4 linked regions of the Ciceribacter thiooxidans genome follow. The protein of the gene in region 1 interacts with the protein of each later gene in a pairwise test. Links are inferred from orthologs where the notes say so. Each region holds a gene or a part of one and is shown on either strand. Other genes may lie near its edges.

What was found.
Region 2: the proteins of groL (region 1) and H4I97_RS06055 interact in binary tests that used the Escherichia coli proteins (3 or more experiments, as listed by UniProt). The link is inferred for Ciceribacter thiooxidans from one-to-one orthologs.
Region 3: the proteins of groL (region 1) and H4I97_RS01105 interact in binary tests that used the Escherichia coli proteins (3 or more experiments, as listed by UniProt). The link is inferred for Ciceribacter thiooxidans from one-to-one orthologs.
Region 4: the proteins of groL (region 1) and grpE interact in binary tests that used the Escherichia coli proteins (3 or more experiments, as listed by UniProt). The link is inferred for Ciceribacter thiooxidans from one-to-one orthologs.

Annotation. Positions count from the first base shown.
Region 1 is NZ_CP059896.1:2,717,224-2,724,956, reverse strand. Bases 3,349-6,221 are described here. They hold groL (chaperonin GroEL), read right to left. Parts: upstream 5,669-6,221; coding sequence 4,028-5,668; downstream 3,349-4,027. Other genes in these bases: groES (co-chaperone GroES), read right to left, coding at 5,734-6,030. Also shown: hisS (histidine--tRNA ligase), read left to right, coding at 1-186; H4I97_RS13330 (ATP phosphoribosyltransferase regulatory subunit), read left to right, coding at 392-1,513; hisG (ATP phosphoribosyltransferase), read left to right, coding at 1,510-2,208; H4I97_RS13320 (DoxX family protein), read right to left, coding at 2,292-2,735; H4I97_RS13315 (hypothetical protein), read right to left, coding at 2,894-3,337; H4I97_RS13300 (hypothetical protein), read right to left, coding at 6,252-6,593; chrA (chromate efflux transporter), read left to right, coding at 6,826-7,733.
Region 2 is NZ_CP059896.1:1,290,663-1,298,503, reverse strand. Bases 2,293-5,273 are described here. They hold H4I97_RS06055 (ABC transporter ATP-binding protein), read right to left. Parts: upstream 4,204-5,273; coding sequence 3,382-4,203; downstream 2,293-3,381. Other genes in these bases: H4I97_RS06050 (ABC transporter permease), read right to left, coding at 4,214-5,273. In the rest of the region: H4I97_RS06070 (apolipoprotein A-IV repeat region-like domain-containing protein), read left to right, coding at 1-1,267; H4I97_RS06065 (ABC-type transport auxiliary lipoprotein family protein), read right to left, coding at 1,351-1,971; more of H4I97_RS06050, read right to left, coding at 5,274-5,359; H4I97_RS06045 (UDP-2,3-diacylglucosamine diphosphatase), read right to left, coding at 5,529-6,410; H4I97_RS06040 (TetR/AcrR family transcriptional regulator), read right to left, coding at 6,499-7,095; H4I97_RS06035 (lipoprotein), read left to right, coding at 7,280-7,456; H4I97_RS06030 (NADP-dependent malic enzyme), read left to right, coding at 7,559-7,841. UniProt on the Escherichia coli protein: Part of the ABC transporter complex MlaFEDB, which is involved in a phospholipid transport pathway that maintains lipid asymmetry in the outer membrane by retrograde trafficking of phospholipids from the outer membrane to the inner membrane.
Region 3 is NZ_CP059896.1:241,132-248,828, reverse strand. The notes cover bases 2,512-5,348. They hold H4I97_RS01105 (DeoR/GlpR family DNA-binding transcription regulator), read right to left. Parts: upstream 4,418-5,348; coding sequence 3,605-4,417; downstream 2,512-3,604. Other genes in these bases: H4I97_RS01100 (bifunctional rhamnulose-1-phosphate aldolase/short-chain dehydrogenase), read left to right, coding at 4,622-5,348; rhaS (rhamnose ABC transporter substrate-binding protein), read right to left, coding at 2,553-3,548. In the rest of the region: H4I97_RS01120 (ABC transporter permease), read right to left, coding at 1-832; H4I97_RS01115 (sugar ABC transporter ATP-binding protein), read right to left, coding at 844-2,376; more of H4I97_RS01100, read left to right, coding at 5,349-6,718; rhaI (L-rhamnose catabolism isomerase), read left to right, coding at 6,910-7,697. UniProt on the Escherichia coli protein: Represses ulaG and the ulaABCDEF operon. Two ulaR binding sites have been identified in each promoter.
Region 4 is NZ_CP059896.1:3,169,978-3,177,577, forward strand. What follows is about bases 3,415-6,154. They hold grpE (nucleotide exchange factor GrpE), read right to left. Parts: upstream 5,230-6,154; coding sequence 4,600-5,229; downstream 3,415-4,599. Other genes in these bases: hpf (ribosome hibernation-promoting factor, HPF/YfiA family), read left to right, coding at 3,416-4,000; ptsN (PTS IIA-like nitrogen regulatory protein PtsN), read left to right, coding at 4,069-4,530; hrcA (heat-inducible transcriptional repressor HrcA), read right to left, coding at 5,346-6,154. Outside these bases: LPS export ABC transporter periplasmic protein LptC, read left to right, coding at 1-99; H4I97_RS15590 (LptA/OstA family protein), read left to right, coding at 114-668; lptB (LPS export ABC transporter ATP-binding protein), read left to right, coding at 709-1,497; more of hrcA, read right to left, coding at 6,155-6,428; rph (ribonuclease PH), read left to right, coding at 6,600-7,316; H4I97_RS15630 (VOC family protein), read left to right, coding at 7,345-7,600. UniProt on the Escherichia coli protein: Participates actively in the response to hyperosmotic and heat shock by preventing the aggregation of stress-denatured proteins, in association with DnaK and GrpE. It is the nucleotide exchange factor for DnaK and may function as a thermosensor.

The sequences.
Region 1 (7,733 bases):
CAAGGCGTCGTGCAGATCAAGGACCTGATCGAGGGCAAGCGCCTCTCCGGCGAGATCACCGACAATGCCGAATGGCGCGAGGCCCGCGTGGCGCAGGATGTCGTGCCGGAAGCCGACCTCGTCGCCAAGGTCCGGGAAATCCTCGAGGCCCAGGCGGAGGACCGCCGGCGGGCGAAGGGTATCTGATGGCTGTGCGTGCCGATTTTCCCCTCCCCAACCCTCCCCACAAGGGGGAGGGGGCTGGTCGGCGCGTGCCGTTGGCCTCGGGGATGACCTCCCCGCCGAGCCGGGCCGGGGGAGCAGGCATCTTCCCAGAGTCCTCTCCCCCCTTGTGGGGGAGATGGGCGGCAGCCCAGAGGGGGTCTTTTTCCTCTACTGTGGGAGCGAGCCCATGCCCCTGATCAACATGCCGGACTTCGCCGCCGACATCCTTGACGAGTTCGCCGGCCGCGGCACGGTGCGGGTCGACACGCCGGTCATCCAGCCGGCCGAGCCCTTTCTCGACATGGCCGGCGAGGACCTTCGCCGGCGTATCTTCCTGACCGAGAACGAGCGGGGCACGAGCCTCTGCCTCCGGCCGGAATTCACCATTCCCGTCTGTCTCCGCCACATCGAGACGGCGACCGGCACGCCGAAGCGCTATGCCTATCTCGGCGAAGTCTTCCGCCAGCGCCGCGAGGGCGGCAACGAATTCTACCAGGCCGGCATCGAAGACCTCGGCGATACCGCGATCGCTCGCGCCGATGCCCGTGCGATCGGCGATGCCTGGGGCGTGCTCGCCCGCCTTCTGCCGCAGCGAGGCCTTGCGGTCGTGCTCGGTGACCAGGCGGTGTTCGAGGCGGTGGTCAAGGCGCTCGGCCTGCCCGGTGGCTGGCAGAAGCGGCTGATCCACGCCTTCGGCAACAGCGAGCAGATCGAGCAGCTGTTGCGCAAGCTTGCGAGCCCCAACCATGTGCAGGGTCTCGATCCCGTGGTCGCGGACCTTGTGGCGAACGGCGACGAGGCGGCACTGATCGCCCATATCGACACCACCATGCAGGCGACCGGCTATTCCACCAATGCCAGCCGCTCGCCGGTCGAGATCGCCGCGCGGCTCAACGAGAAGCTGGCGCTCGCCGAGACGCGGCTCGACGTCGCCGCACTGCTGCTGCTGCGTGAATTCCTGTCGCTCGAACTGCCGCTTTCGGAGGCCTCCGGCGCGCTCGCCGGTTTCGCCGATGCGGCGGGGTTGTCGCTCGGGCCGGCGCTGTCGCGCTTCGACGAACGGGTCGCCTCGCTTGCTGACGCCGGGCTCGACCTGACGAAGATCACCTACCGCGCCGCCTTCGGGCGCCCGCTCGACTACTATACCGGCCTCGTCTTCGAGATCGCCGCCGAGGGTTCGCCGGCCGTGCTCGCCGGCGGCGGTCGCTTCGACCGGCTGCTGACGCTGCTCGGTGCGGAAAGCCATATCCCGGCCGTCGGCTTCTCGCTGTGGCTCGACCGGATCGAGGCGGCGAGGGTTTCCAAATGACAATCACCATCGCACTCCCCTCCAAGGGCCGGATGAAGGACGACGCCTCGGCGATCTTCGAGAAGGCCGGCATGAAGATCGTCGCCGTCGGCAACGACCGGTCCTATCGCGGCCGTGTCGAAGGCTTGGACGACGTCGAGATCGCCTTCCTCTCGGCCTCGGAGATTTCCCGCGAGATCGGCGCCGGAACCGTCGACTTCGGCATCACCGGCGAGGACTTGATCCGCGAGGGTCTGGCGGAAGCCGACAAGCGCGTCGAGATCTGCGCCCGCTTGGGCTTCGGCCATGCCGATGTCGTCGTCGCCGTGCCTGAAATCTGGCTCGACGTCGACAGCATGGCCGACCTCGGAGACGTCGCCGCCGATTTTCGCACCCGCCACGGCCGGCGGCTCACCATCGCGACGAAATACTGGCGGCTGACGCAGCAGTTCTTCTCGAGCCAGCACGGCATCCAGCTCTACCGCATCGTCGAAAGCCTCGGCGCGACGGAAGGGGCTCCCGCCGCCGGCCAGGCCGATATCATCGTCGACATCACCTCGACGGGTTCGACGCTGCGCGCCAACCACCTGAAGATCCTCTCCGACGGCGTGATCCTGAAATCCGAGGCTTGTCTCGTCCGCGCCAGAAAGCCGGAACACGAGCGCAATCCCCGGCTCGGCGAGATCGTTTCGGCGGTCCGCGCCGCGCTCGGCTGATCGTCTTCGGCCAGTCAAACTACAAAGAACCCGCCGGATCGCTCCGGCGGGTTCTCGTCGTTCGGGGCAGGGTGCTTGACGTATCAGGCGATCGCGTAGGCGCCGCGGCGGGCGTCGAGCGAGTAGGCGCCCGGGCCGAAGGTGGCGAGCACGATGTAGGCACCTGCAAGCGTGATGTTCTTCATCATCATGATCTGGTTGAGGACCGTCAGCCAGCCGTTGGCGGCGGCCGGGAAATCCGGAACGTTGATCGCCGAGCCGTGGAAGACGACGCCGGTGAAGACGCAGAAGGCGGCGAGCAGCCAGCCGGCGATCCGGGTCTGGTAGCCGACGAGGACGGCAAGGCCGGCGACGAATTCGAAAGCGCCGGCGAGATAGGCGAGCGCGGTGGCAGCAGGCAGGCCGGCCCCGGTGATCATGCCGGCCGTGGCGCTCGGATCGGCGAGCTTGCCGAAGCCGGAATAGATGAAGATGAAGGACAAGAGAACGCGGCCGAGAAGGATGGCCAGGTTGTTGGCGTTTGACATGGAAGGCTCCTGTTGGCGAGTGCCTGCATGCAGGCGGTCAATAACGATTTCGCAAACGTTCTCTCATGCCTCCACTGTTACGAATAGATGCACAATTCTTGACTGTTCGTTCAAGAATAGAAAACAACCAAAGCCACGGCCGGTCGCCGCTTCCCTCCTCAGGCGTAGGCGATGGAGGGCAGCGCCGGTGCCAGCCGGAACCGCGGGAACATGAAGACACCGCAGATGCTGCCCGCGACGCCGCCTTCGAGCCCCTTCGTCTCGGCGATGCAGAAAACCGGCTGCCGGTATTCCCGCTCGGAGACGATCGTTGTCGAATAGCAGAAACTCGAGGACGCGGTCGCCGCCTGCTCGAAGAGGTCGAGCACGAGCGCCCGGTCGTGGGCGTCGTAGCAGCGCGTCATGTTGAGAAGACCGCATTCCGGGCCGTCGAGGCCATGGAGAAGCGTCGCACATTCTCCGAGCCGGATGATCCCGTTGGCCAAGTCTCCCGTCCAGGATTCCGAAACGGTGAACCGCGACAGGTCGTGGGCATCGTCGCCGTCTGCCGGCAAGGGCCGCATGGGATGTGCAGCGAGGGTGGTTCTGGCAATCTTAAACAAGGCATTCCCCAAGGTCGAAGCCGATAGCGGATAGCCGTTCTCGGATTCAGTTTCGGTCGGTGTGGTTTAAGCTACGCGTCGGTCGGGACCGGCAGATCACCGCACCCGTCCATGGCACCAGAACGGAGACGTCCGGAACTAATGCGTCCGGCGAATCCGTGGTGTATATTATCTCTTTCTTAATGGCAGGCAATATCGAAACCGGAGCCGCGTACCCCACTCCGCTCGGCGCAGGTTCTCCGGGGAATCTGTCCAAAGGTGAACAGTAAAGCCGAAGTAGGGAAGCGGCGAAACTGTCCCGTGATGAGACAGTTCTTACCAAAGCGATATAAATTTTGCAGAATGTCCGCAAATGGAATCTTCAATCTCAGCGCCCCCCGGGTGACTTTTTTGCGGACAAACATCAAAAGAGGCGAGAAGGGCGCGCGCTTGGGCGGGGCACTTCTTCAAGCAAAACCGGTCGGGAGGGTGAGGGGGAGGTGCTTCACCCGGTCGCCAAAGGCTCGTTGAGCCCGTCCCGGCGGTGATTCGCCAAACGCAAAAGGGCGACCCGAAGGCCGCCCTTTCGTCAATCCCGATGAGGGGATGGATCACATCATGTCCATGCCGCCTCTTCAGGCCGCTTGACGGCCTGAAGCACTTTTGGTGATGGGCGGCTTTATGGACGCTGATTGTAATCGGCTATGCCGATCACATCATGTCCATGCCGCCCATGCCGCCCATGCCGCCCGGCATGCCGGCCGGAGCATCCTTCTTCGGCAGTTCGGCGATCATGGCTTCGGTGGTGACCAGCAGACCGGCAACCGAGGCTGCGTCCTGCAGGGCGGTACGAACGACCTTGACCGGGTCGACGATACCCATGGCGATCATGTCGCCATATTCGCCGGTCTGGGCGTTGTAGCCGTAGTTGTCGTTGTCCTTTTCGAGGATCTTGCCGACCACGATGGAGGCTTCGTCACCGGCGTTCTCGGCGATCTGGCGGGCCGGAGCCTGCAGAGCGCGGCGAACGATGCTGATGCCGGCTTCCTGGTCCTGGTTGACACCCTTGACCGTGATCTTCGCGGACGAACGCAGCAGAGCCACGCCACCGCCGGGCACGATGCCTTCCTGAACAGCAGCGCGCGTCGCGTTGAGCGCGTCGTCGATGCGGTCCTTCTTTTCCTTCACTTCGACTTCCGTCGAGCCGCCGACGCGGATGACGGCAACGCCGCCAGCGAGCTTGGCAAGGCGTTCCTGCAGCTTCTCGCGGTCGTAGTCGGAGGTGGTTTCCTCGATCTGGGCCTTGATCTGGCCGACGCGGCCTTCGATGTCGGACTTCTGGCCGGCACCGTCGACGATCGTGGTGTTTTCCTTGGAGATCGAAACCTTCTTGGCGCGGCCGAGCATGTCGAGGGTGACGTTCTCGAGCTTGATGCCGAGGTCTTCGGAAATGACCGTACCGCCGGTGAGGATCGCGATGTCTTCGAGCATGGCCTTGCGGCGATCGCCGAAGCCCGGAGCCTTGACGGCAGCAATCTTCAGGCCGCCACGCAGCTTGTTGACGACGAGGGTGGCGAGAGCTTCGCCTTCGACGTCTTCAGCGATGATGACGAGCGGCTTGCCGGTCTGGACGACGGCTTCGAGAACCGGGAGCATCGCCTGGAGGTTCGAGAGCTTCTTCTCGTGCAGGAGAATGTAAGCGTCTTCGAGGTCGGCGATCATCTTTTCCGGATTGGTGACGAAGTAGGGCGACAGGTAGCCGCGGTCGAACTGCATGCCTTCGACGACTTCGAGTTCGGTTTCGGCGGTCTTGGCTTCTTCGACCGTGATCACGCCTTCATTGCCGACCTTCTGCATTGCTTCGGCAATGTCGAGACCGATCTGGCGTTCGCCGTTGGCGGAAATGGTACCGACCTGGGCGACTTCTTCGGAGGTGTTGATCTTCTTGGCCTTGGCCTGGAGATCCTTTACGACTTCGGCGACGGCGAGGTCGATGCCGCGCTTCAGATCCATCGGGTTCATGCCGGCGGCAACGGCCTTGGCGCCTTCGCGAACGATGGCCTGGGCGAGAACGGTTGCCGTGGTGGTGCCGTCACCGGCGATGTCGTTGGTCTTCGAAGCGACTTCGCGGACCATCTGGGCGCCCATGTTCTCGAACTTGTCTTCGAGTTCGATTTCCTTGGCGACCGAAACGCCGTCCTTGGTGATGCGCGGAGCGCCGAAGGACTTGTCGATGATGACGTTGCGGCCCTTCGGACCGAGGGTAACCTTCACTGCATCGGCGAGGATGTCGACGCCGCGCAGCATCTTTTCGCGCGCAGTACGGCCGAACTTGATTTCTTTAGCTGCCATTTTCAAAACTCCCGGGCATCAGCCCACTGGTGATTTGTTTATGTTCTGGGAAGGGAATCGGCCGATCAGCCGATGATGCCCATGATGTCGGCTTCCTTCATGATGAGAAGGTCTACGCCGTCGAGCTTGACTTCGGTGCCGGACCACTTGCCGAACAGGACGCGATCGCCGACCTTGACGTCGAGCGCAACGACCTTGCCGTGTTCGTCGCGGGCGCCGGGGCCGACGGCGACGATTTCGCCTTCAGCGGGCTTTTCCTTGGCGGTGTCGGGAATGATGATCCCGCCCTTGGTCTTTTCTTCGGATTCCACGCGGCGAACGACGACGCGGTCATGAAGCGGACGGAATTTGGTGTTTGCCATTGTCTAATCCCTCGATCAAATGACATCAACGGACGGGAACCGCCCGTATCGATATGATTAGCACTCGCATTTGGTGAGTGCTAGCGCGATCGATTTAGGGAGCGCGCCGAGGGGAGTCAAGAACCGCGTCGAAAAAAGCGGCTTGGCTTCGGAAAAAGCTTTCTGAACCAGTTAATAGGCAAGGGTCAGCCGGGCGGGGAGCCCGGCCTTTTCCTGTAAGGTCAGATGGCGAGCGCGGCATAGGTGCCGAACTCGGCGACGATGCCGCGCTCGGCCATGAAGGCCTTCGGGTCGAAGTCGATCGCACCGTAGAACTCGGTGACCTTCGCCTTGGCGTCGGCAAGTGCCTTCTGGCTTTCCCACTCGACGATGGTGACGACGTGCACGGTCTCGCCGCCGTCGGCAATCGCCACCTTGTTGTAGAGGCAGCCGGGCAGGGTGTCGAAATAGCCGTGCACGATGGCCAGTCGATCCTCGAGTGCGAGGCGATGATCCGCGGGGCAGGTCATGCGGTCGACGCGGAAAATCGAAGTGCGGCTCTTGGTCAGGGTCATGACGTTCATTTTTTCAGGTCCTGAATATTGTTTTGCTGACAACGTGGGAGGATCGGACCTCAACCAATGTTGAGGTCAATAGGGTCGCTCGATTTTTCGGATGAACGTACATTGCCCATATCGCAGAATGGCTTAGGGTCTGCCGGAACTCGTACCACTGCCGCGGTCGCGTCTTCGCAAAACTGTCGGAGAAGCATGATAGGGGCTCGCCGGGTTGGACGTGCACAGGGGAGGGAAAGGCTTGGAAGCCGCGACAGATTGGACGGAAACGCCGCGGCCGACATTTTCCGAGCTCGTCTCGGCCTTCGCGACGATCGGCGTCCTGAGCTTCGGCGGGCCTGCTGCACAGATCGGCCTTATGCACCGCATCGCCGTCGACGAGAAGCGGTGGATTTCCGAGGAGCGTTTCCTGCACGCACTGAACTATTGCATGCTGCTGCCGGGGCCTGAGGCGCAGCAGCTCGCGACCTATATCGGCTGGCTGCTGCACGGGGTTCGCGGCGGCATGGTCGCCGGCCTTCTCTTCGTGCTGCCGGGTCTTGCCGTGATCGTCGGCCTGTCGGCTGCCTACGCGCTCTATCAGGAAACGACCTGGCTCGCCGGCCTGTTCTTCGGCTTGAAGGCGGCCGTGCTGGCGATCGTCGTCGAGGCAGTCATCCGCATCGGCCGCCGGGCGTTGAAGAACCGCTTCCACCGCCTCGTCGCGCTCGTGGCTTTCCTCTCCCTTTTCCTGTTCTCAGTGCCGTTTCCGCTGGTGGTGTTGATCGCCGGTCTCGCTGGCTTCCTCGTCGCACGTGCCGGGCCGGCTGTTCCGGCGTCCATTACGGAAGCCCTCATGTCGGAGGAACGCCGTATGCCGGCCGGCGGATTTCTCTCGGGCCGAAGCCTGCTCGTGCTCCTGTTCTGGGTCGCGGTCTGGCAGGCGCCGCTTCTCCTGCTCTCGACCGGCGTCCTCGGCGGCGCTTTCTCCGACGTCTTCGCCTTCTTCTCGAAGATGGCGCTCGTCACCTTCGGCGGCGCCTATGCCGTGCTCGCCTATGTCGCGCAGGTGGCGGTCGGAACGCACCACTGGCTGAACCCCGGAGAAATGCTCGACGGACTGGCGCTCGCCGAGACGACGCCGGGGCCGCTGGTCCTCGTGCTCTCCTT
Region 2 (7,841 bases), 1.4 Mb from region 1 along the record:
CGGCTCCATGGTCGAGTCCGCCTTCGAGCGCGCCGAACAGCGCTCCGGCCAGGTTGCAGGCAATCTGCGTCAGAGCATCCAGTCCTCCTTTGTCGACGTCGGCAAGATCCTGTCCGACACCGAAAAGCGGGCCCAGTCGACCGCCACAAACATGCGCGATGCGCTGCTTTCGGCCGGCGAGGAGGCCAACAGGTCGATCGAGAAGACGCTGTCGGAGGCCGAGCAGCGCTCCGGCGCGCTTGCCGATCGCCTGCGCGGCGGCCTCTCCGCCTCGCTCGGAGATGTCGAGCGGTTGCTCGGCGAAGCCGGCCGCAAGTCCGACGGCGCCGCCAACCACCTGCGGGAAGTCATGCGCGAGGCGGTCGAGGATGCGGTTGGCCGCTTCTCCGGCGCCACCGACGAGATCCGTCGTTCGGCCCAGGAGATCCGCAAGGAACTCGATGCGACCCGCGGCGAGCTGAAGCGCGGTGCCTTCGATCTTCCGGAAGAAGCCAAGGAAAGCGCGGCTGCGATGCGCCGCGCGGTCGCCGAACAGATCAAGGCGCTGCAGGATATTTCGCAGCTCGTCGGTCGCTCCACGCAACAGTTGGAGATCGCCGAACCCGTCGCCCGCAAGCCGGTTGAGACCCGTCCTGCCGAACCGCCGCGGAAGGCCGTCGCTCCGGCTCCCGCCGTGGTTCCCGGCCCGCAGCCGGTACCGGCCCGGCCGGTCGAGACCCCGGCCCTTCGTGGCAGCTTCGGGCTCGAGCAGAAGGCCGCCGTGTCGACGACGCCGGCACGACAAGAGACTGGCGGCTGGATCAGCGACCTGCTTCGTGGCGCCTCGCGCGACGAACAGGAGCCGAACGCTGCGCAGGCCCGTTCCGCCCAGCCCAAGGCGACCGAGCCTGCCCCGCGGGCCGCCGATAGCCGCAATCCGCGCCACATGGTGGAATCGCTGAACTCGCTTTCGGTCGACATCGCTCGTGCGATCGACCACGACGCCTCGGTGGAACTGTGGCGGCGCTACCAGCGCGGCGAGCGCGACGTCTTCACCCGTCGGCTCTATACGCTGAAGGGGCAGCAGACCTTCGACGAGATCAAGCGCAAGTACGACCGCGAGCCGGAATTCCGCGTCGCCGTCGACCGCTACATCGCCGATTTCGAGAAGCTGCTCGCAGACGTCGCCCGCACCGATCGCGACAAGACGGTGACGCAATCCTACCTGACCTCGGATACCGGCAAGGTCTACACGATGCTCGCCCACGCCGCCGGCCGTTTCGGCTGAGCGGCACGAGGACGCGACAAAAGAAGAGCCCCGGAACGGTGATTGCCGTTCCGGGGCTTTTTCGTTGAGACAGAACGCAAGGATCAGAGCAGCGTCAGCGTCCAGGTGACCATCTCGCCGGTGACGACGGCAAAGGCGCGGTCGAGCGCGCGGACATAGGACGTACTCGACGCCCCCACAGCAGGAGCACTGGCGGAAAACACCCTCTGCGCCCTGACCGTGCCGTTGCGATCATCAACCAGCTTCAGGGAAATCTCGACCACCGCGCGGTCGCTGCCGGTCGTGTCGATCTCGAAGGCGCGGATATCGCTGACGAGCTGATAGTCGATCGCGAGCCCCTGCCCCGGCTTGCCGACGCCGCCGATCCGGCCGGTATTCTCGAAGGCCTCGACGAGTTTCGACTGAACCATGCGCGGCAGCCTGTCGCTCCACTGCGATTTGGCGAGATACTGGATCTCGGAAGGCGAGACCCGGACCATGATCTGTTCGCTGTCCAGAGCCTTCAGGGCGGAAGGATCGGCAATCAGGATCTGGCGCTTCTTCGCCTGCGCCTTCGTCTCGACGTTGGCCGCCACCGTGAGATCGAACGTGTCGTTTTTCGCCGGCGCCGTTCCACAGCCGGCGAGCCCCGCCCCCATCAGAGGCAGAAGCGCCACGCCCCACAGGAGGCGCCGTCTGCGCAAATCGAATTCCGATTCTCCCATGCCCACCTTGTCCCTTCCGGCCTCCGGACCGTCAGCGCCGAGTCCGCCCGTCGTATTGCTTGACCGTTTCCCCGCCGAAAAGCAACCTCTGCGGGTTCTTGTCGAAGTTGTTGATTGCGTCGTCGAGCCCGCGAACGGTCTGGCGCGTATCGTCGACGAGCGCCTGGATATCGCGAAGCCCGGTGTTCGAGAAGCGCGCGAAATTGTCCGCAATCGGCCCGATCCGGGTGTTCAGGTTGTCCGCCGCGTTGCGGATGGAAACCAGCGTCTTGCGCGCCTCGACGCTCAGCGAGTCCGCCTCGCCCGAGCCGAGGAAGGCGTCGACCTTCTTCAGAATGCCGTCGAGCTGGTCAGAGGCGTTGTTGAGCTTGTTTCCGAGCTGCGTGAAATCGGTGATCGCCTGGTCGATGTCCGGCTGGCGGGCGGTGATCTTTTCGCTGAACTGTTGGAAGTTGGCGACGGCGGCACGTGCATCCGCTGAGGCGACGGATACGTCGTCCACCACCTTGGAAACCTTCTGCCTGTCGACGGCCTCGACGAGCTCGCGCACGTGGGCGAGCGTCTCCTCGGCGGAGACCCCGAACTTCTGGAAGGTCTCGGCGGTCTCCTTGAAGCTGTCGATCGCCGGCCCGACCTTGTCGGCCGTCTCGGCGAGGCTGCCGGTGAACTTCTCCGTATTGGCGAGAATCCTGTCGATCTTTTCCGAATTCAGTGCCCGGAACAGGTCCTCCGCGGCCGCGAGTGTGGAATCGAGCCGTCCGGAGAGACCCGATACCGAATCCGAGAGGGCGCTCACGCTCTTCAGGAACTTGTCGATGCCGTCCGCATTGTCGGCGAGCGACTTGGAGAAGGTCTCGGCATTCTTGATCGTGTTGGTGAGAGGCCCGCGAGCATCGTTGACGAAGCCCTGGAACTGTCCGATCGCGTCGTCGGCGCGCTTCAGGATCTTGTCCGCCGTCGAGAGCAGGTTGGTCACGCTCGACTGCTCCGCCACCAGCACCGCCGGTTCGCCGGTCGAAAGCTCCCGCTGCAGGATGTTCTCGCCGCCCGCTTCGGTCCCGAGAGCTCGATATAGGCCGCTCCCGTGAGGCCCTGGATTTCGAGAACGGCCTTGGTCGATTGCGTCACCGGCGCGTCCGCCTGGACCTCGGTGTTGGCGATCGAGAACTTCGGGTCGTCCTGGTCGATCACAAGGCTGCGCACCGTGCCGACAGCAATGCCGTTGAAGCGCACCGGCGAGCCGATGCTCAGACCATTGGCGGACCCCGGTATCTTGATCGTCAGCGCGGCAACCGGACCACCCCTGCCGTATTCGGCCATCCAGTAGACGAATCCGAATGCGGCGGCGATGACGAAAACCGTGAAAAAACCGACGATTGCGTAATTGGCTCTGGTTTCCATGGAGACCTGTCACTTCACCGGATTGTCGCCGGAATGTCCCGGCCGTGGGATGGATCGAGCCCGCTTGCCCCTGAAATAGGTTTTCACCCATTCGTCGTCGCAGGCGAGCATATCGTCTAACGTTCCCTCGACCAAGACCCGCTTCTGCCCGAGCACCGCGATGCGGTCGCACACAGAAAACAGACTGTCGAGGTCGTGCGTCACCATGTAGACGGTGAGCCCCAGCGTATCGCGAAGCTGGGCGATCAGTTCATCGAACTCCGCCGCCCCGATCGGGTCGAGGCCGGAGGTCGGCTCGTCGAGGAAGACGAGGTCGGGATCGAGCGCCAGGGCGCGGGCCAGTGCCGCGCGCTTGGTCATCCCGCCGGAAAGCTCGGAGGGATACTTGTCGGCGGCATCGCGATCGAGGCCGACCAGACTGATCTTGAGATAGGCGAGCTCGTCCATCAGCCACTGCGGCAGGTCGAGATATTCGCGCATCGGAAGCTGGATGTTCTCCTTGACGGTGAGCGCCGAGAACAGCGCGCCGTGCTGGAAGAGCACGCCGAGACGGGTGTCGAGGTTCATCCGTTCCGTTTCGCTGACCCTGTCGTAGTCGGCGCCGAGAATGCGGATGCTGCCGGCGCGCCGCGGCAGCAGCCGCAGCACGGTGCGCATAAGAACCGACTTGCCCACGCCGGAGGCCCCGACAAATCCGAGGATTTCGCCGCGATAGACGTCGAGATCGAGATTGTCGAGGACGATGTTGTCGCCGAAGCCGACGGTAAGGCCGCGGACCGACAGGACCGTTTCCCTCTCCTGCGTTGCCGGTGCTGCGGAGGCTTCGTTCATCGTGCCCCCGTCAGAAGTCGATTGCGGCGTAGAACATGGCGAAGAGCCCGTCCACGAGGATGACGACGAAGATCGACTTCACGACGGATGTCGTGACGTGGCGACCGAGCGACTCGGCGCTGCCGCCGACTTTCATGCCCTCGACCGCCGAGACGATGCCGATGATCAGCGCCATGAACGGCGCCTTGATCATGCCGGAGGCGAGAGTCGAATAATCGATCGCCTCGTTGAGCCGGGTCGTGAACACGTCGAAGGTGATTCCGGAATAGCCCCAGGCGACGAGAGCCGCGCCATAGAGCGCCGCAAAATTGGCGACGACGGTCAGAAGCGGCAGCGCGACAACCAGCGCGACCAGCCGCGGAAAGACGAGGACGCCCACCGGATTGAGACCGATGACCTTCAGTGCGTCTATCTCTTCCCGCATCTTCATCGAGCCGATTTCGGCGGTGATTGCACTTCCCGAACGGCCGGCGATCATGATCGCCGTCAAGAGCACGCCGATCTCGCGCAGCTGCAGAATACCGACAAGGTCGACCACGAAAATCTCGGCCCCGAAATAGCGCAGCTGAAACGCCCCCTGCTGGGCGATGATGGCGCCGATCAGAAAGGACATCAACACGATGATCGGAACGGCCCGTACCCCCATGTGGTCGAGCTGGTTGACCACGGAAGCCGGCGACACGCCCGAGCCGCGGCCGAGCTTCATCTGTGCGCCACGCACCGCCGAGCCGAGGACGTACATCATCGCCACGGTATCCTGCCAGAGATGCGCCATCATAACACCGACAGGCCCGAAGACCCGGATGAACAGCGCTTCCTTCTTGTCGTCGTGATGCGGGGCTTCGACCGTCTCGGGCAGCGCCCGGATGAGCTCCTGCATGCCGGCCGTGCCACCCGTCAGACTGACCGTGCTGCCGCTGGCCTCGCGACCGGTGACGATGCGCCGGACGAGCCAGGCGCCCGCGGTGTCCATCCCGTCGATGCCCGAGAGATCGAGTTCGACCGGCGCACCTCCGTCGGAGCCCAGGCGCTCGATGCTTGGCAACACATCGGCGATCGTATTGTTGCGCCAGGTGCCAGACAGCATCAGCCGCCGCCCGCCGTCCGGCAGGCTGCCTTCTTCGATTGCAGCGGTTCCTGAATGATCCTTCAAGATCAGAGGTTTCTCACAGGCTGAGTTTCTCGCGCGACGATTCGCAACTGCAACGGGCTTACACCAGATGAGCCGGCAGTATAACGGTACGTGCCGTCATTGGAATCCATGTTGCGGAGTTTGGCAGCCTGCGTAGCCCCGAAACCACATCTTTGTCGGATATTCAGGCCAGTCAGGCGCCGGTCGAGGGCACCAGAGCCGCTTCGGCGTCCGTTTCGGCGGGCTTTGCCACCCGGATCGGGACCGTCAGCGGGCTCGTCGCCTGGGTTATTCCCTTGGCCTTCGGTGACTGGATCGGCTGATTCCAGGAAATGAGTTCGAAACGGCCATCGTGATGCTCGGCAATCGCCGTGCAGCTTTCCACCCAGTCTCCGGTGTTGATGTAACGGATGCCATCGATTTCTTCCATCACAGCATGGTGGATATGGCCGCAGATCACGCCGTCGACTCCGTTGCGGCGCGCCTCCTCGACGACGACGTTCTGGAATTCGCCGATGAAGTTCACCGCCTGCTTCACCTGGAGTTTCGCCCAGGCGGAAAACGACCAGTAAGGCATGCCGAGACGGCGACGTACGGCCGCCAGCAAAACGTTCAGCGCGATCGCCGTGTCGTATGCCCAGTCGCCGAGATAGGCGAGAAGACGGGCGTTGCGCACCACGACGTCGAACTCGTCACCATGGAGAACCAGGTATTTCTTGCCATCCGCCGCCTCGTGGATGATGCGCTCCGCCACCTCGATTCCGCCGAAATGGCTGCCGGGGAAGCCGCGCAGGAATTCGTCGTGGTTGCCGGGGATGTAGATGATCCGCGTCCCCTTGCGGGCCTTGCGCAGCAGCTTCTGCACCACGTCATTGCAGTCCTGCGGCCAGTACCAGCTGCGCTTCAGCCGCCATCCGTCGACGATATCGCCCACGAGTACGATCGTCTCGGCCTCGTGATAGCGCAGGAAGTCGATCAGGAAATCCGCCTTCGCGGCCTTCGAACCGAGATGCACGTCCGAAATGAAGAGCGTCCTGAAGTGGCGGGTATCCGCGTGTGCACTCACGAGGGTCATCCTCTGGTATTGGCGTTCTCAGCCTCTAAAACCAGAGTCTTGTTTCAGCTTGATGACATGCGCGGGGATCGCCGCGACCACGGATCATTCAGTCGGAAAGCGGCGGCAGCTTCTGCGTTGCAACGGCCCTCGCCTCCTGGCGGTCCACCCCGAGCGCCACCAGCAGCAACTCGGCAGCCTCACTGCCGGCCTCCCGCCAGGCCCTGTGTCCCTCCTGGACGAGAAGCATGGCCGCAAGCGTCGTACCACCGATCATTGCCACCACCGAGGTGACCTGTTCCCGCGGTACGATGTAGCGGCCCTGCTCCACGCCCTTGAGGATGTCCTCTGTCGAGGAACTGGTGAGCAATCCCTGCAGCGCCCTGTTGGTGAGACTGAAACGGACGAGGAACCGGCCCCAGTGCGGTTCCTCATGGGCGCGGCGAATGAAAAGCCGAACCCCGCAGGACAATCGCAAGGCGGGATCGGTGAGCCCGGCCATGCTCGCCACCACCCGTTCCTGCATCTCCCGCGCGAGGTCACCGGCGATGTCCTCGAAGAGGGCACCGGGATCGGGGATCGTGTTGTAGACCGTGCCGCGCGCGACACCGGCCTCGTCCGCCAGCTCGCTGATGGTGACCCGATCACCACCCTTCCTGGCAAAGAGACAGATCGCCGCGTCGCGGATCCGGGTTCTGATACTCAAGGCGCATTTCCTTTCGACGCACTCCGGCTCCCGTAAAATTGCAGGAATTCCGGCTGCGTCAATTCATCTCGATCTTTCTACCGCATTGCCGTTGAAATTTGAACACTCATGTTCAATATAAGACTTGTAAGTTCATTCAACGGCGCGCGGATCCCCGCGATGACCGCCCTCAGGAGCCAAGAACATGAAAAAGATCGTCCTCGCCACGCTCGTCGCCGCGGCCCTCGCCGGTTGCTCACAGACTACCGGCTCGATCGACAAGGCCGACGCCTGCCAGCAGACGGCCGACGGCAAGTGCACCACCTTGAAATACGGCGTGCACGCCACCTCGCTTCCGCCGCTTTTCACGCCGGGCGTCTGAGAAGCGACGGAGAGGTGCCGGAGAGCGTCCGAAGATACTTCCCCCGAGGACTTTTCGTGTATTCAGGAGTCTCGACTTTAGAGACATATGTTAGTGGGCACGATGAATTCTCAGGACAAGACGAAGCCGCAACCGGCGTCCGGCGACCTCGACGAGCAGGCACTCTTCTACCATCGCTATCCGAGACCGGGGAAACTCGAAATCCAGGCGACCAAGCCGCTGGGCAACCAGCGCGACCTGGCACTCGCCTATTCCCCGGGTGTGGCAGCGCCCTGCCTCGCCATCCGTGACGAGCCCGACACCGCCTTCGACTATACCGCGCGCGGCAATCTTGTCGCTGTGGTCTCGAACGGTACCGCGGTGCTCGGGCTCGGCAATATCGGCC
Region 3 (7,697 bases), 2.5 Mb from region 1 along the record:
TGACGCCGAGGAAGAGCGCCCCGAGAACCGTGCCGACGACCGTGCCGATGCCGCCGGCGATCGACACGCCGCCGATCACATTGGCGGCAACGCTGTCGAGTTCGAACCCAGCAGCGATGTCGACATAGGCAACCGCATAACGAGAGACCCACAGATAACCGGAGAGACCCGCCAGCGCACCGGAAAGGACGAAGGCGAAGAAGCGGGCGCGGCCGATATCGATGCCCGCATAGACGGCAGCGGTCGGATTGCCGCCTGCCGCATAGGTCGAGCGGCCGAAAGGCGTCCGCGTCAGCATGAACCAGATCAGCAGAACGACGGCGATCGCAATCCAGGACAGGATCGGCATGCCGAGCACCGGCAGGCGGGGCAGGTTCAGAAAATCGGGGGTCATCTGGTGGGCATTGACCCAGCTTCCGCCGGACAGGACGAAAGCCATGCCGCGATAGATGGTCAGCGTTCCGAGCGTCACCACGATCGGCGGAATCTGAAGCAACCAGACGAGGAATCCATTGATCGCACCGAGCCCGGCGCCGATGACCACCGCCAGAACGATGAGGAGAGCAAGCGGCAGACCGGGATGGCCGGCGTCGAGCATCGCGACCGCCATGCCCGTGAAGGCGAGATTGGCCGCCACCGACAGGTCGATCGACTTGGTGAGGATGACGGTCATCTGGCCGAGCGCCAGAATGATCAGGATCGAGGTGTCGTTGAAGATGTTGGCGAGGTTGCCGGCAGAGGCAAACCCGTTGGCCCGCATTGCGAAGCCCGCGACCATCACAGCGATGATCAGCGCCAGGAGAACTTCGCGGTTCTTGAAGATGCGTTGCATGTCAATTGTCCTTACGCATTGCCCGTCGCCGCACGCACGAGCGTCTCTGCGGTAAGCCCTTCGCGTTCGAAAATTCCGGCCTGGAGGCCTTCGCGCATGACCATGACCCGATCCGACATGCCGAGAATCTCCGGCAGTTCGGACGAGATCATGATGATGGAAAGTCCTTCACCGGCGAGTTCCGAGATGAAGCCGTGCACGGCCGCCTTCGAGCCGATATCGATGCCTTTGGTCGGTTCGTCGAGAATGATCACCTTCGGCCGGGTGGCGAGCCACTTGCCGATGACGACCTTCTGCTGGTTGCCGCCGGAAAGCGTTCCCGCAGGAACGGAAAGGGCCGCGGCACGCAGGTCCAGTCTCTCGGCGTATCGGCGGACGAGCGAGAATTCGTTGGCAGCCTTCAGGAAACCCCTGACCGAGGTACGCGCCAGCGAGGGCAGCGACATGTTCTGGTAGATCGGCATTTCGAGCGCAAGGCCGTGGCGGCCGCGCTCTTCCGGTACGTAGACGATGCCTGCGGCGATCGCGTCCGCTGGCGACCGGATCACGATCTCGCGGCCGTCGAGCAGCAGGCGCCCGGAGGCCGGTTTCGTGATGCCGAAGAGGGACTGACAGAGTTCGGAGCGGCCGGCGCCGATGAGGCCATAGACGCCGAGAATTTCCCCCTTGCGAAGATCGAAGGAAATGTCGCGAAATTCGGTGTCGTGGCTGTAGCGATCGACGGTCAGCACTGTTGGCCCGATCTGCACCGGGCTCTTCGGAAACACGTCATCAACGTCACGACCGACCATCAGGCGGACGATTTCATCCTGCGGCGTAGTCTTGAGGATACCCGCTCCCACCATCTTGCCGTCGCGGAAGACCGCGTAGTTTTCAGCGATCTCGTAGACCTCGTCGAACTTGTGGCTGATGAAGAGGATCGCCTTCCCCTGCCTCTTCAGGGTCTCGACGATGCGGAAGAGATCGTCGATCTCCTTGCGCGAGAGCGCAGCGGTCGGCTCGTCCATGATGACGATCCGGGCCTCGACCGAAAGGGCACGTGCGATCGCGACCAGATGGCGCTGGGCGATCGACAGGTCCTTCAGCTTGATCGTCGGATCGATCGTGCTTTCGAGATCGGCCAGCAGCTGTCGGGCGCGCTGATTGATGGTCTTCCAGTCGATCAGCCCGAACCGGGTCCGTGGTGCGTGGCCGAGAAAGATGTTCTCGCCGACGGTCAACTCGTCGAAAAGGACTGTCTCCTGATGAATCGCAGTGACACCGGCATCGATCGCGTCTTGCGCATTGGCAAATGCGACCGGCTTGCCGTCGATCAGGATCTCGCCCTCGTTCGGACGGTAGATACCGGTCAGGATCTTGACGAGCGTCGACTTGCCGGCGCCGTTTTCCCCGATCAGCGCCGTCACCTTGCCGGGATAGAGCGCGATGTTCACCCCATCGAGCGCCTTCACCCCCGGAAAGATCTGAGAAATGCCACGCATTTCGAGAATCGGCGTGTCGGCGGCCAGCGGCGCGGTGTCGAGAGGTTTGGCTTGAACGGTCATGGTCTTTTCAGGTCCTGTAGACCCCTCATCCGCCTGCCGGCACCTTCTCCCCGCAAGCGGGGCGAAGGACGCAAGCCACACGGCGTCATCCTATCATCGGGGCACGTCCCCTCTCCCCGCGTGCGGGGAGAGGGCTAGGGTGAGGGGCAACGGCCCCCGAACTCGGAAATGCAGGATCAGAAGATCTTCGAGAACTCGTCGATGTTGGACGAATTGTAGACGAACGGATCGGCCATCGCCGCTTCGCCGTTGTCGCCGACCTTGATCTTGCCCATGCGGCCGGCTTCGATTTCCGCGCCCGGAGCACCGTCGGTGTCACCCTTCACCAGATGATAGGCGATCTGTGTGGCGGAGTAACCGAGGTCGATCGGGTTCCAGATCGCGAATTCCTTGGTCGCGCCGGACTTGATGGCACCGGCCATTTCCGACGGCAGGCCGAGACCGGTCACGTAGACCTGACCGATCTTGCCGGCATCCTTGACAGCCTGCGAGGCGGCGAGAACGCCGACGGTCGTCGGAGCGACGATAACCTTGACGTTCGGCGAGGACGACAGGAGGCCGTTGGCTTCGCGGTAGCTCTTGTCGGCCAGGTCGTCACCATAGACGGTCGTGGCGAGGTTGAGGCCCGGGAAATCCTTGAGCTGCTTCTTCATTTCCTCGATCCAGATGTTCTGGTTGGTCGAGGTGGTGGTGGCCGACAGGATGGCGAAGTCGCCCTTGCCGCCTTCGAGATGGTTGGCCGCGAGCTGCAGGCACATCTTGCCGATCAGTTCGTTGGACGACGGATTGAGGTGCATGATCCGGCCTTCCGGAGCGACACCCGAATCCCAGGAAATGACCTTGATGCCGCGCTGCTGCGCCTTCTTCAGCGCCGGAACGACGGCGTCCGGATCGTTGGCGGAAATTGCGATCGCATCGACGCCCTGGGCAATCAAGGAATTGATCACTTCAATCTGGCCTTCGGCCGTCGTCGTCGTCGGGCCGGTGTAAATCACCTCGACGCCGCCGAGTTCCTTGGCCGCTTCCTGTGCACCCTTGTTGGCCGCCTCGAAGAAGCCGTTGCCAAGTGATTTGACCACAAGTGCGATCTTCATGTCGGCGGCATTTGCCGCGGACGTCATGGCAGCTATGGCGATCGCCACGCCGGCGAGCAGTGTCTTCGACAGTTTCATTGTGTTTTCCTCCCAGGTTGAGACTGCTTGAACTCCTCCCACGCGGCCGGATCACATCACGCGACCGACGTGGTATCCTCCTTCTCAGTCGAAGCCATCGGCTTGACCGTAATGAGCCTTATGCCGGCGTCGGTGACCATGGCGGCCGCCTCGTCCGGAATCTTGTCGTCGGTAATGATCGTCGAGACGTTGTCGAGCGGGCAGAGAATCAAGCTCGAGCGCTTCGAGAACTTGCTGGAATCGACCATGATGATCAGTTCCTCGGCCTGGCGGACCAACTTCTGTTCGCTCTGGATAACCAGCGCATCGGACTCCATTACGCCGAGCGCATTGATGCCCTGCGCGCCGATGAAGATGCGCCGCGCGTAGAAATTGCGGATCGCATCGTTTTCGAAGGGCGACAGGATCAGGCTCTGGTCGCGATAGATCGCCCCGCCCGGCACCGAGACCGTGCACTTCGAATGCTTGACCAAATGCTCGGCGATGGCGAATGAATTGGTCATGACCTGCAGGCGGCGCGCCGACATGAAATGCACCATCTGGAAGGTCGTCGTGCCCCCGTTGATGATGATCGAGTCGCCTTCCTCGCAAAGATCGACGGCGGCACGCGCAATTGCGCGTTTCTTGTCGATATTGACCGATTCCGAAACGCGGAACGGTCGCGCGGCGAGATTTCCGAGCTGCGGCGGATGCACCGCCTCCGCGCCGCCGCGGACCCGGCGGAGCTTTCCCTGCACATGAAGCGCTGCGATGTCGCGGCGGATCGTGGCTTCGGAAGCCTCGGTCAGCTCGGCGATATCCTGCACGGTGATGACCGGCTTTTCCTGGATCGCGCTTAGTATGATGCGATGACGTTCGCGTTCGTGCATGGGCTCCTCCTGAGCGTGATTTATTCGGATTGCGTTTACGCTGTCAATCACAAACGATCAAAAAAGATAATGTTGCGTCGCACAATGAACGTTTGTGATCGAAATTGATTGACAAGCATCGAACGGATGCGCGATACCGTCCACCAGAAGGAGATGGGTCCCCGGTCGGGTTACCCATGAATCGACACGCACAGGGAGGAAGCGATGACGGGCCAAACCCGCCTTCTCGATAATCGTTGGGATGATGCTCGTGCGGCGGAGCTCGACGAGCCCGGCAAGCTGCTCTACCGGTCCAATCTCTTGGGCGCTGACAAGCGCATCACCAATTACGGCGGCGGCAACACCTCCGCGAAAGTGCTCGAAACCGATCCGCTGACCGGCGGAAAGGTTCGCGTCATGTGGGTCAAGGGTTCCGGCGGCGACGTCGGCACCATCAAGCTCGACGGCTTCGCCACCCTCTACATGGACAAGCTCGAGGCGCTGAAGACGCTCTACAAGGGCGTCGAAGACGAGGACCGCATGGTCGGCTTCCTGCCGCATTGCACCTTCAACCTGAACCCGCGCGCCGCCTCGATCGACACGCCCCTGCACGGCTTCGTGCCGTTCACCCATGTCGACCACATGCATCCGGATGCGATTATCGCGATCGCCGCTTCGAAGAACTCCAAGGAACTGACGCAGAAGATCTTCGGTGCCGACATCGGCTGGCTACCCTGGCGCCGTCCAGGCTTCCAGCTCGGTCTCGACCTCGAAGCCTTCGTGAAGGCAAACCCGACCGCCAAGGGCGTCGTGCTCGAAAGTCACGGCCTGTTCACCTGGGCGAACGACGCCAAGGAATGCTACCTGCTAACGCTCGAGATCATCAACAAGGCGATCGAGTGGTTCGCCAAGGAAACCGAGGGCAAGACGATCTTCGGCGGCGCGGTGGCCAAGAGCCTGCCGGAAGCCGAACGCCGCGCGATCGCAGCCAAGCTGATGCCGGAAATCCGTGGCCGGATCGGCAAGGCCGAACGCAAGCTCGGTCATTTCGACGACCAGGCCGCCGTGCTTGAATTCGTCAATTCGAAGGATCTGAAGCCGCTGGGTTCGCTCGGCACCTCCTGCCCCGACCACTTCCTGCGCACCAAGATCCGTCCGCTGATCGTCGATTTCGATCCGGCCAAGCCCGATGCCGACGCCGTGATCGCCGGCCTCGACAAGGCGCTCGAGGACTACCGCGCCGACTACACGCGCTATTACGAGGCCTGCAAGCACGCCAACTCGCCTGCCATGCGCGATCCGAACCCGGTCATCTTCCTGGTTCCGGGCGTCGGCATGCTGTCCTTCGCCAAGGACAAGGCGACCGCCCGCATCGCCGGCGAATTCTACGTCAACGCCATCAACGTCATGAAGGGCGCCTCGACGGTTTCCGAATATCAGGGCCTGCCCGAACAGGAAGCTTTCGACATCGAATACTGGCTGCTCGAGGAAGCCAAGCTCCAGCGCATGCCCAAGCCGAAATCGCTGGCCGGTCGCGTCGCCTTCGTCACCGGCGGCGCCGGCGGCATTGGCCGGGCGACGGCCGAGCGGCTGATGTCCGAAGGCGCCTGCGTGGTGCTCGCCGACATCGACACCGGCGCGCTCTCGGACACGATGGCCGACTTCTCCAAGCGCTACGGCGGCGACAGCGTTCGTTCCGTCACGCTCGACGTGACAAAGGAAGAAGCCGTCACCTCGACATTCGCGGAAGCCTGCGTCGAATTCGGCGGCGTCGACATTCTCGTCTCCAATGCCGGCATCGCCTCTTCGGCCCCGGTCGAGGACACCACGCTTCAAATGTGGAACAAGAACATCGACATCCTGGCGACCGGCTATTTCCTCGTCTCCCGCGAGGCTTTCCGCCTGTTCCGCCGTCAGGCGATCGGCGGCAATATCGTCTTCGTCGCCTCGAAGAACGGCCTTGCCTCCTCGCCGAACGCATCCGCCTATTGCACCGCCAAGGCCGCCGAGATCCATCTCGCCCGCTGCCTGGCGCTGGAAGGCGCTGACGCCGGCATCCGCGTCAACACAGTCAACCCCGATGCCGTGCTGCGCGGCTCGAAGATCTGGAACGGCGAATGGCGCGAACAGCGGGCGGCGTCCTCGAAGATCGAGGTCACCGATCTGGAGGAGCACTACCGCAAGCGCTCGATGCTGAAGCTCAATGTCTTCCCGGAAGACATCGCGGAAGCGATCTACTTCCTCGCCTCCGATCTCTCGGCCAAGTCGACCGGCAACATCATCAATGTCGATGCCGGCAACGCCCAGAGCTTCACGCGCTGAGCAAGCTTTAGCACCCCGTCTGCCCTGCCGGGCATCTCCCCCACAAGGGGGGAGAAGAACAGCAGTTGACCGAGCGTAACCACGATGACTTTGCTTGGTGCAAAAGGCATCGACAACCGTGAGTTAAGTCTCCCCCTTGTGGGGGAGATGTCACGAAGTGACAGAGGGGGAATACCTTTGGGAGGAAAACCATGACCGATCAGATAATCGCCGCCGACGTCATCGCGGCCGAAAACGAAAAGCGCGCGGCCGCGCTCAAGTCCGATTATGCGGCGCTCGGCGAAAAGCTCGCCCGCACCGGCATCGACATCGACGCCGTCACCAGCAAGGTCGCCGATTTCTTCGTTGCCGTTCCCTCCTGGGGCGTCGGCACCGGCGGCACCCGTTTCGCCCGCTTCCCCGGCCTTGGCGAGCCGCGCCATATCTTCGACAAGCTGGAAGACTGCTCGGTCATCAACGAACTGACCCGTGCCACGCCAACCGTGTCGCTGCACATTCCGTGGGACAAGGCCGATCCGAAGGAGCTGAAGGCAAAGGGCGACGCACTGGGCCTCGGCTTCGATGCCATGAACTCGAATACCTTCTCGGACGCGCCGGACCAGACACATTCCTACAAGTATGGCTCGCTCAGCCACGTGGATGCGGCCACCCGCGCCCAGGCCGTCGAGCACAACATCGAATGCATCGAGCTTGGCAATGCCATCGGCTCGAAGGCGCTGACCGTCTGGATTGGCGACGGCTCGAACTTCCCCGGCCAGTCGAACTTCACCCGCCAGTTCGAGCGCTACCTCGCCTCCATGGCCGACATCTACAAGGCCCTGCCCGACGACTGGCGGCTCTTCACCGAGCACAAGATGTATGAGCCGGCCTTCTATTCAACGGTCGTCCAGGACTGGGGGACGAATTACCTGATCGCCCAGACGCTCGGCGAAAAGGCCTTCTGCCTCGTCGACCTCGGCCATCACGCGCCCAACACCAA
Region 4 (7,600 bases), 450 kb from region 1 along the record:
CAGTCGCTCAAGATGACAGATAAGGGGCGAGTAATCACCTTCGCGGGAAAAGTTCGGGTCAACATCGAACCGTCCGCTATCCGTAAAGCGGACAACTGAGAGCCGGTCCAGTCATGAAAGACAAACGTCAGAATTCGGTTTTGGTGGCTGGGCTGCTGGTTGCCTTCGGCATGTCTGTTGCTGGGTCGGCACCGGCTCTGGCACAGGCGACGAAAAGCAACCTCGACGGCCTGAAACTTTCCAACGACAAGCCGATCCAGATCGAAAGTGACGAACTGCAAATCCGCGAGCAGGAGAAGGTTGCGCTCTTCAACGGCAATGTGAAGGTCGTACAGGGCACCACGGTCCTGCAGTCAGGCAACATGACGGTTCATTATCGTGGCGACAGCACCTCGGTGACCAGCGGCAACGCCGACATTCAGAAGATAGACGTCACCAACAAGGTCTTCCTTTCCTCCGGCACCCAGCAGGCCACCGCCGAACGCGGCTATTTCGACATGGACCGCCAGGTATTCGTGCTCGAAGGTGACCGGGTGGTTCTGTCGGAAGGCCAGAACGTCTTCGTCGGCTGCAAACTGACGGTTCAGATGAATACCGGCGAAGCAAAACTCGACAGCTGCGGCGGCCGGGTGCAGATCCAGCTCGACCCGAAATCCCAGAAGAAGTAACCGGACCGGTCGGCACGTGAAGATTCCTTTTGCCTCAACACTGTCCGGCGCGCTACGGGCGCGGCAGCCGAGCCCCGACGAGGCGCGCCTCGACAAGACGCGCTATCAGGGGACATTGATCGCCCATGGCCTGACAAAGAGCTACAACACCCGTCGCGTCGTCAACGGGGTGTCGCTGGTCGTGCGCCGGGGGGAAGCCGTCGGGCTGCTCGGCCCCAACGGCGCCGGCAAGACGACCTGCTTCTACATGATCACGGGTCTGGTGCCCGTCGACGCAGGCACGATCGCCATCGACGGCAACGAGGTGACGGCGATGCCGATGTACCGGCGAGCGCGCCTCGGCGTCGGCTACCTGCCGCAGGAAGCGTCGATTTTCAGAGGCCTGAGTGTCGAAGACAACATCCGGGCTGTCCTCGAGGTTCATGAACCGAACCGCGACAAGCGGGAAGCCAAACTCGATGAACTGCTCTATGAGTTCCACATCGAGAAGTTGCGCAAATCTGCTGCCGTCGCCTTGTCCGGCGGCGAGCGGCGTCGCCTGGAAATCGCCCGCGCCCTTGCGACCGACCCGACGTTCATGCTGCTCGACGAGCCCTTCGCGGGCGTCGACCCGATTTCGGTGTCGGACATTCAAAACCTCGTGCGCCACCTGACGGCGCGCGGGATCGGCGTATTGATCACCGATCACAACGTGCGCGAGACGCTCGGTCTGATCGACCGAGCCTACATCATCCACGCCGGCGAGGTCCTGACCCACGGACGTGCCAATGACATCGTCAACAATCCCGATGTCCGGCGACTTTATCTCGGCGACAAGTTCAGTCTCTGAGGCCGACACCTCCACGAGACGATTCCCCCATCGTCCGGCTTGACCAAACCAGATAAAAAAGCAATTTTTGGGCCAGTTGAAGTTTCTCCGCGACGTTTGACGGTCTGAGCGGGTGAATTTCGGGGGAGTTTCGCGTTCATCATGGCTTTGTCGGCCAATCTACATCTACGCCAGAGCCAAACCCTGGTCATGACGCCTCAGCTGATGCAGTCCATCCAGCTGCTGCAAATGAACCACCTCGAACTCGTCCAGTTCATCGCCCAGGAGGTCGAAAAGAACCCACTCCTCGATTTCGCTTCGGAAGACGGCGACAACGGGTCGGAAAGCCCGCGGGGCGAGGAGGCACTTGCCGCGCAGGAAACGACGGCCGGCGCAGGCGCAGGCGCAGGCGCGCCGGAAAGCGACTGGTACGAAAACGCCAAGGGCTCTGCACTCGAAGAAAGCCTTGACTCCAATTTCGACAGCGCATTTGTCGACGAAGGCGTCTCGGCCCGTGCCGACGCGCCTGAGCTTTTGGGGCAGTGGAAGTCGATGCCGGGCGCCGGGACGGACCCCGGCGAAGGATACGACCTGGACGACTTCGTCGCCGGCCAGGTAACCTTACGCGATCATCTGAGCCAACAGATTCCCTTCGCCTTTCCCGACGCGGCCGATCGGATGATCGCGTTCGCCCTCACGGACCAGCTCGACGAAGCGGGCTATCTGCGCGCCGATCTTCAGGAGGTTGCGGAACGCTTCGGGGGGCGCCCAAGCGTTTGGAACATGTGATCGGGATTTTGCAGACCCTCGATCCTCCCGGCATATTTGCCCGTTCATTGAGCGAATGCCTCGCAATTCAGCTGAAACAACGTGACCGCTTCGATCCCGCGATGGCGACGCTGATCGACAATCTCGAGCTTCTCGCCAAGCGTGACTTCGCGAGCCTGAAAAAGCTCTGCGGAGTCGACGAAGAAGATCTGATCGACATGCTTTCGGAGATCCGCGGCCTGAATCCGAAGCCGGCAAGTGGGTTCGAGACGAATTTGAGCGAGGCAGTCGTCCCCGACATTGTCGTCCGTCCGGCATCTGATGGCGGCTGGGCGGTGGAACTCAACCCTGATGTCCTTCCACGAGTTCTCGTCAACCAGAGCTACTATACCCGGGTGACAAAAGGCCGCGACACGAACAACGCAGATCAGGCCTTCCTTGCCGAGTGCCTGCAGAATGCCAGCTGGCTTACCCGCAGCCTCGACCAACGCGCCCGCACCATTCTCAAGGTCGCCAGCGAGATCGTCCGTCAGCAGGATGCGTTTCTGCGCCACGGGGTCGATCATCTCCGTCCGCTCAACCTGCGTACGGTGGCGGATGCGATCAAGATGCATGAATCCACGGTCAGCCGCGTCACCTCCAACAAGTACATGCTGACCCCGCGCGGCCTTTTCGAGCTGAAATACTTCTTCACCGTTTCCATAGCTTCGGCCGAGGGCGGCGACAGTCATTCGGCAGAAGCGGTACGGAACAGGATCCGCACACTGATCACGCAGGAGAGCCCGGAAGCGATCCTCTCGGATGACGACATCGTCAGTGCGCTGAAGGATGGCGGCATCGACCTTGCGCGGCGTACGGTGGCCAAGTACCGGGAGGCGATGAACATTCCCTCGTCGGTACAACGGAGGCGCGAGAAACGCGCAATGGCGAAGGTGTCCACAGGCTGAGCGCACCGTCTGCCGTTTGTTAAGAATCGGTTAGCAGGCCGTTGACTCTCGTCCAAAGCTTGTCTAGAAGCCCGCCCCGACTGGCAAAGGAGACGACCCCGAGTTATCCCCAACCTCCGTCCAGCGACAGCCCGAGCGGGCGACATTGCTGTGTGAAGAGCTTGGATGCAGACGGCGGTTGACGTAAACTGATACCCGCAAATCACAATAAGAAGGGAAACTCCATGAGTGTGCGCGTATCCGGCAAACATATGGAAATCGGTGAAGCCTTCCGGCAACGGATTGAAGAACGGATCACGGAGACGGTAACCAAATATTTCGACGGCGGGTATTCCGGCCAGATCACGGTAACGAAATCGGCGGCCGCAGCCGCACCTTTCGTCGCCGACTGCCTGCTCCACCTCGACTCCGGCGTCAACCTGCACGCCACCGGCTCCGCAAATGACCCGCTGATTTCCTTCGACATTGCCACCGACCGCATTGACAAGCGGCTGCGCCGATACAAGCGGAAGCTCAAGGATCGCCATCCGAACAACGGTGCCGGCACGCCCGTCGAGGTCGCCTATACCGTGATGGATGCCGTATCCGACGAGCATGAGGAGCTTCCCGAGGATTACGCACCCACGATCGTGGCGGAAAGCACAAAGCAACTGCGGACCATGTCGGTTGCGAGTGCAGTCATGGCCCTCGACATGACGGACGAACCTGTACTCTTGTTCCGCAACCCCGGCAGCGACCAGATCAACATCGTCTACCGTCGCAACGACGGTAATATCGGATGGATCGACTCCGCCAACATCAAAGGCTGAGCCAAACCGGAAACGGCGGTCCACGCCGTTTCCTTCCCCTTTGATTCGGCGGCATGAAGGATTTTGAAATGGCCTTGGCAGATTTGCTGCAACAAGACGCAGTCGTTCCCGCCCTGAGGGTAAACTCAAAGAAGCAGCTGCTTCAGGAGCTCGCCGCGAAAGCCTCAAAACTCACGAACATCCCCGAACGGGAAATCTTCGACGTCATCCTGCAGCGGGAACGCCTCGGCTCCACCGGTGTCGGTAACGGCATCGCGATCCCGCATGGAAAGCTGAACAGCATCAAGAACATCACCGGCGTTTTCGCGCGGCTGGAGACGCCTGTCGACTTCGAAGCGCTTGATGACCAGCCTGTCGACCTCGTGTTCCTGTTGCTGGCCCCGGAAGGCGCAGGTGCGGACCATTTGAAGGCGCTCTCGAGGATCGCGCGCGTCCTGCGCGACCAGGACCTGGTCGCTAAGCTCCGCGCGACCGAATCCGCCTCTGCAATTTACGCTTTCCTGAACGAGGAACAGGCGAACGCAGCCTGACGTCCACCCACAAAAAAGGGCGCCGCGCTTCCGCTGACGCCCATCTTTTCGGCAAAGATAGAAGAAGAATCAGGCGTCCTTTTCGCCAGCCGATGCGGCATTGGCCTCCGGCTGGGCTTCCGTCTTCTGCCCACCCTTCGCAACGCCGACCATGGCCGGGCGAAGAACGCGATCGCCGATCGTAAAGCCCGCCTGCACCACCTGTACCACCGTGTTGTTCGGAACCTCGGCGTTGGGAATTTCAAACATGGCCTGGTGGAAGTTCGGATCGAACTTCTGGCCCTGCGGCTCGATCTTGCGGACACCGTGCCGTTCGAGCGTCGAGAGCATGCCGCGTTCCGTCATCTCCACACCTTCGATGAGCGCAGCCAGGCCGGCGTCGGCGGACGCGCGTGCTTCCTCCGAGACGGCCTCCAGAGCCCTGCGCAGGTTGTCCGAAACCGCCAGCATGTCCCGGGCGAAACCCGTCACCGCATAGGACTTGGCATCCTTCACGTCACGCTCGGTGCGGCGACGCAAGTTGTCCATCTCGGCCGCAAGACGCAGGAAGCGATCACGCAATTCTGCATTCTCTGCCTTCAGTGTCTCGAGAGGATCGACTTCCGCCTTCGTTGCTTCGGCTTCCCCGTTCCGCTGCTCGTCGATCTGGCTTTCAGCGACGGTGGCGTCAGGTCCGTTTTTCTTGGTTTCGTCGGTCATGACGTTCTCCGATTGAATGTCGTTTGGAATTCGTGCCCGATATCAGGGTTTGAGGTCGAAAAATCAAGGCTCCGGTGCGATATCGCCACCGAACCGTGATTGTCTCATAAGCGAGCCTAACGATTGGAGCGCGAGAGCCGTGCCATCAGCTGCGCGGTGTAGTCGACCATGGGAACGATGCGGGAGTAGTTGAGGCGCGTCGGGCCAATGACGCCGACGGCGCCGACGATCCGCTCGTCGCTGTCGCGGTAAGGCGCCACGATCAGCGAGGAGCCGGACAGCGAGAAAAGCTTGTTTTCCGAGCCGATGAATATCCGGACGCCGGGGCCGCTCTCCGCGAGATTAAGGATTTCGATCAGACTTTCCTTGCGTTCCAGATCATCGAAAAGGAGACGCAGCCGGTCGATATCCTCGGCGCCCGCGACCCCTTCGAGCAAATTGGCCCGGCCGCGGACGATAAGCCGTGTCGGCTTTTCGGCCTCCGCCCCACCGGACCAAACCGCAAGACCACGCTCGACCAGGTCCTGGGAAAGTGCATCGAGCTCACCGGCGACCTGTTCCTTCAACGTGACGAGCTGGCCTCGCAGTTCGGGGAGCGTCTGACCGGCAAGATTGGCATTGATGAAGTTGGCTGCTTCGGTCAGTTGCGATGCCGTCACGCCGGCCGGCAGATCAATGATGCGATTTTCGACCTGATTGTGTTCGCCGACCAGCACCGCCAGCGCCTTCGTGGGCTCCAGCCGGATGAATTCGACGTGCCTCAGGATCTGGTCACTCTTGGCGGCGATCACCAGTCCCGCCCCGCGGGACAAGCCCGAAAGCATGCGACTCGCGTCGGTCAGCAAGTTTTCCAGCGGCTGATCCGCATCCTGCGGGCGGATCTGCCGTTCAATGCTCTTGCGTTCACTCTCCGACAGATTGCCGACCTGCATGAATGCGTCGACGAAGAAACGCAGGCCTTGTTGTGTCGGCATCCGGCCGGCGCTGATATGCGGCGCGTATATGAGCCCGAGATCCTCGAGATCGCTCATGACGTTGCGCACGGAAGCGGGAGACAGAGACATAGGTAGGAGACGCGACAGGTTGCGCGAACCGAGCGGTTCTCCCGATTCGAGATAGCTTTCGACGATGCGCCGGAAAATCTCACGCGAACGGTCGTCCAGCGCGGAAGATATCTCTTTGACCGGAGTATTCGCCATGACGGTTACGATGCAAACCCTGTTCGAACAATGCTCTAGGCGAATATAGTCACTTGCAGGCCGATCACAAACGGGAAAATCCCTACCCTGCGAGAGGCGAAAGGCCGGTTTTTCTTTGCAAATCGCGACGCTCAACCGTAGAAGGCCATAGAAAGTTTCAAGGAGAAGCCAATGCGGCCGTCAGGCAGAAAAACCGACCAGATGCGCAAGATTTCGTTCGAGCGCAATTTCTCGAAGCATGCGGAAGGTTCCTGTCTCGTGAAGTTCGGGGACACTCACGTGCTCTGCACGGCGAGCCTCGAGGACAAGACGCCGCCGTGGCTGCGCAACAGCGGCAAGGGCTGGGTCACGGCCGAATACGGCATGCTGCCGCGGGCCACCGGAGAGCGCATGAAGCGGGAGGCCGCCGCCGGCAAGCAGGGCGGACGAACCCAGGAAATCCAGCGCTTGATCGGCCGCTCGCTTCGCGCCGTCGTTGACCTGGAAGCGCTTGGTGAACGCCAGATCACCATCGACTGTGACGTCATCCAGGCGGACGGCGGCACCCGCACCGCCTCCATCACCGGCGGCTGGATCGCGCTGCACGACTGCCTGAAATGGATGGAAGCACGCAACATGGTCAAGGTCGACAGGGTGCTCAAGGACCATGTCGCAGCGATCTCCTGTGGTGTCTTCGCAACGCAGCCGGTCATCGACCTCGATTATCTCGAAGACTCGGCTGCCGAAACCGACGCCAATTTCGTCATGACCGGAAGCGGCGCGATCGTGGAAATTCAGGGCACGGCGGAAGGCACCCCCTTCACCGAGGACGAGTTCCTGACGCTGATGCGGCTTGCGCGCGACGGCATCGGGGAACTGGTGACCCTGCAGAAGCAGGCGATCCTCTGATTGCTGCCGCAAGGCACGGGAGCAGACTATGTCCACCGAGCTCGAAGGTATTCTGGAAACGGCGCTCTACGTCTCCGACCTCGAGGCGGCCGAGGATTTCTACGGCCGCGTGCTCGGGCTGGACGTCGTGATCCGGCAAGAAGGACGGCACGTCTTTTTTCGGTGCGGCGCAGGCATCCTGCTGATCTTCGATCCTTCGGCGACTGCGCATCCAGCGCCGGCCGATGCCCTTCCCGTACCGCCGCACGGCGCGACCGGTCCGGGGCACGCTTGCTTCCGGGTCC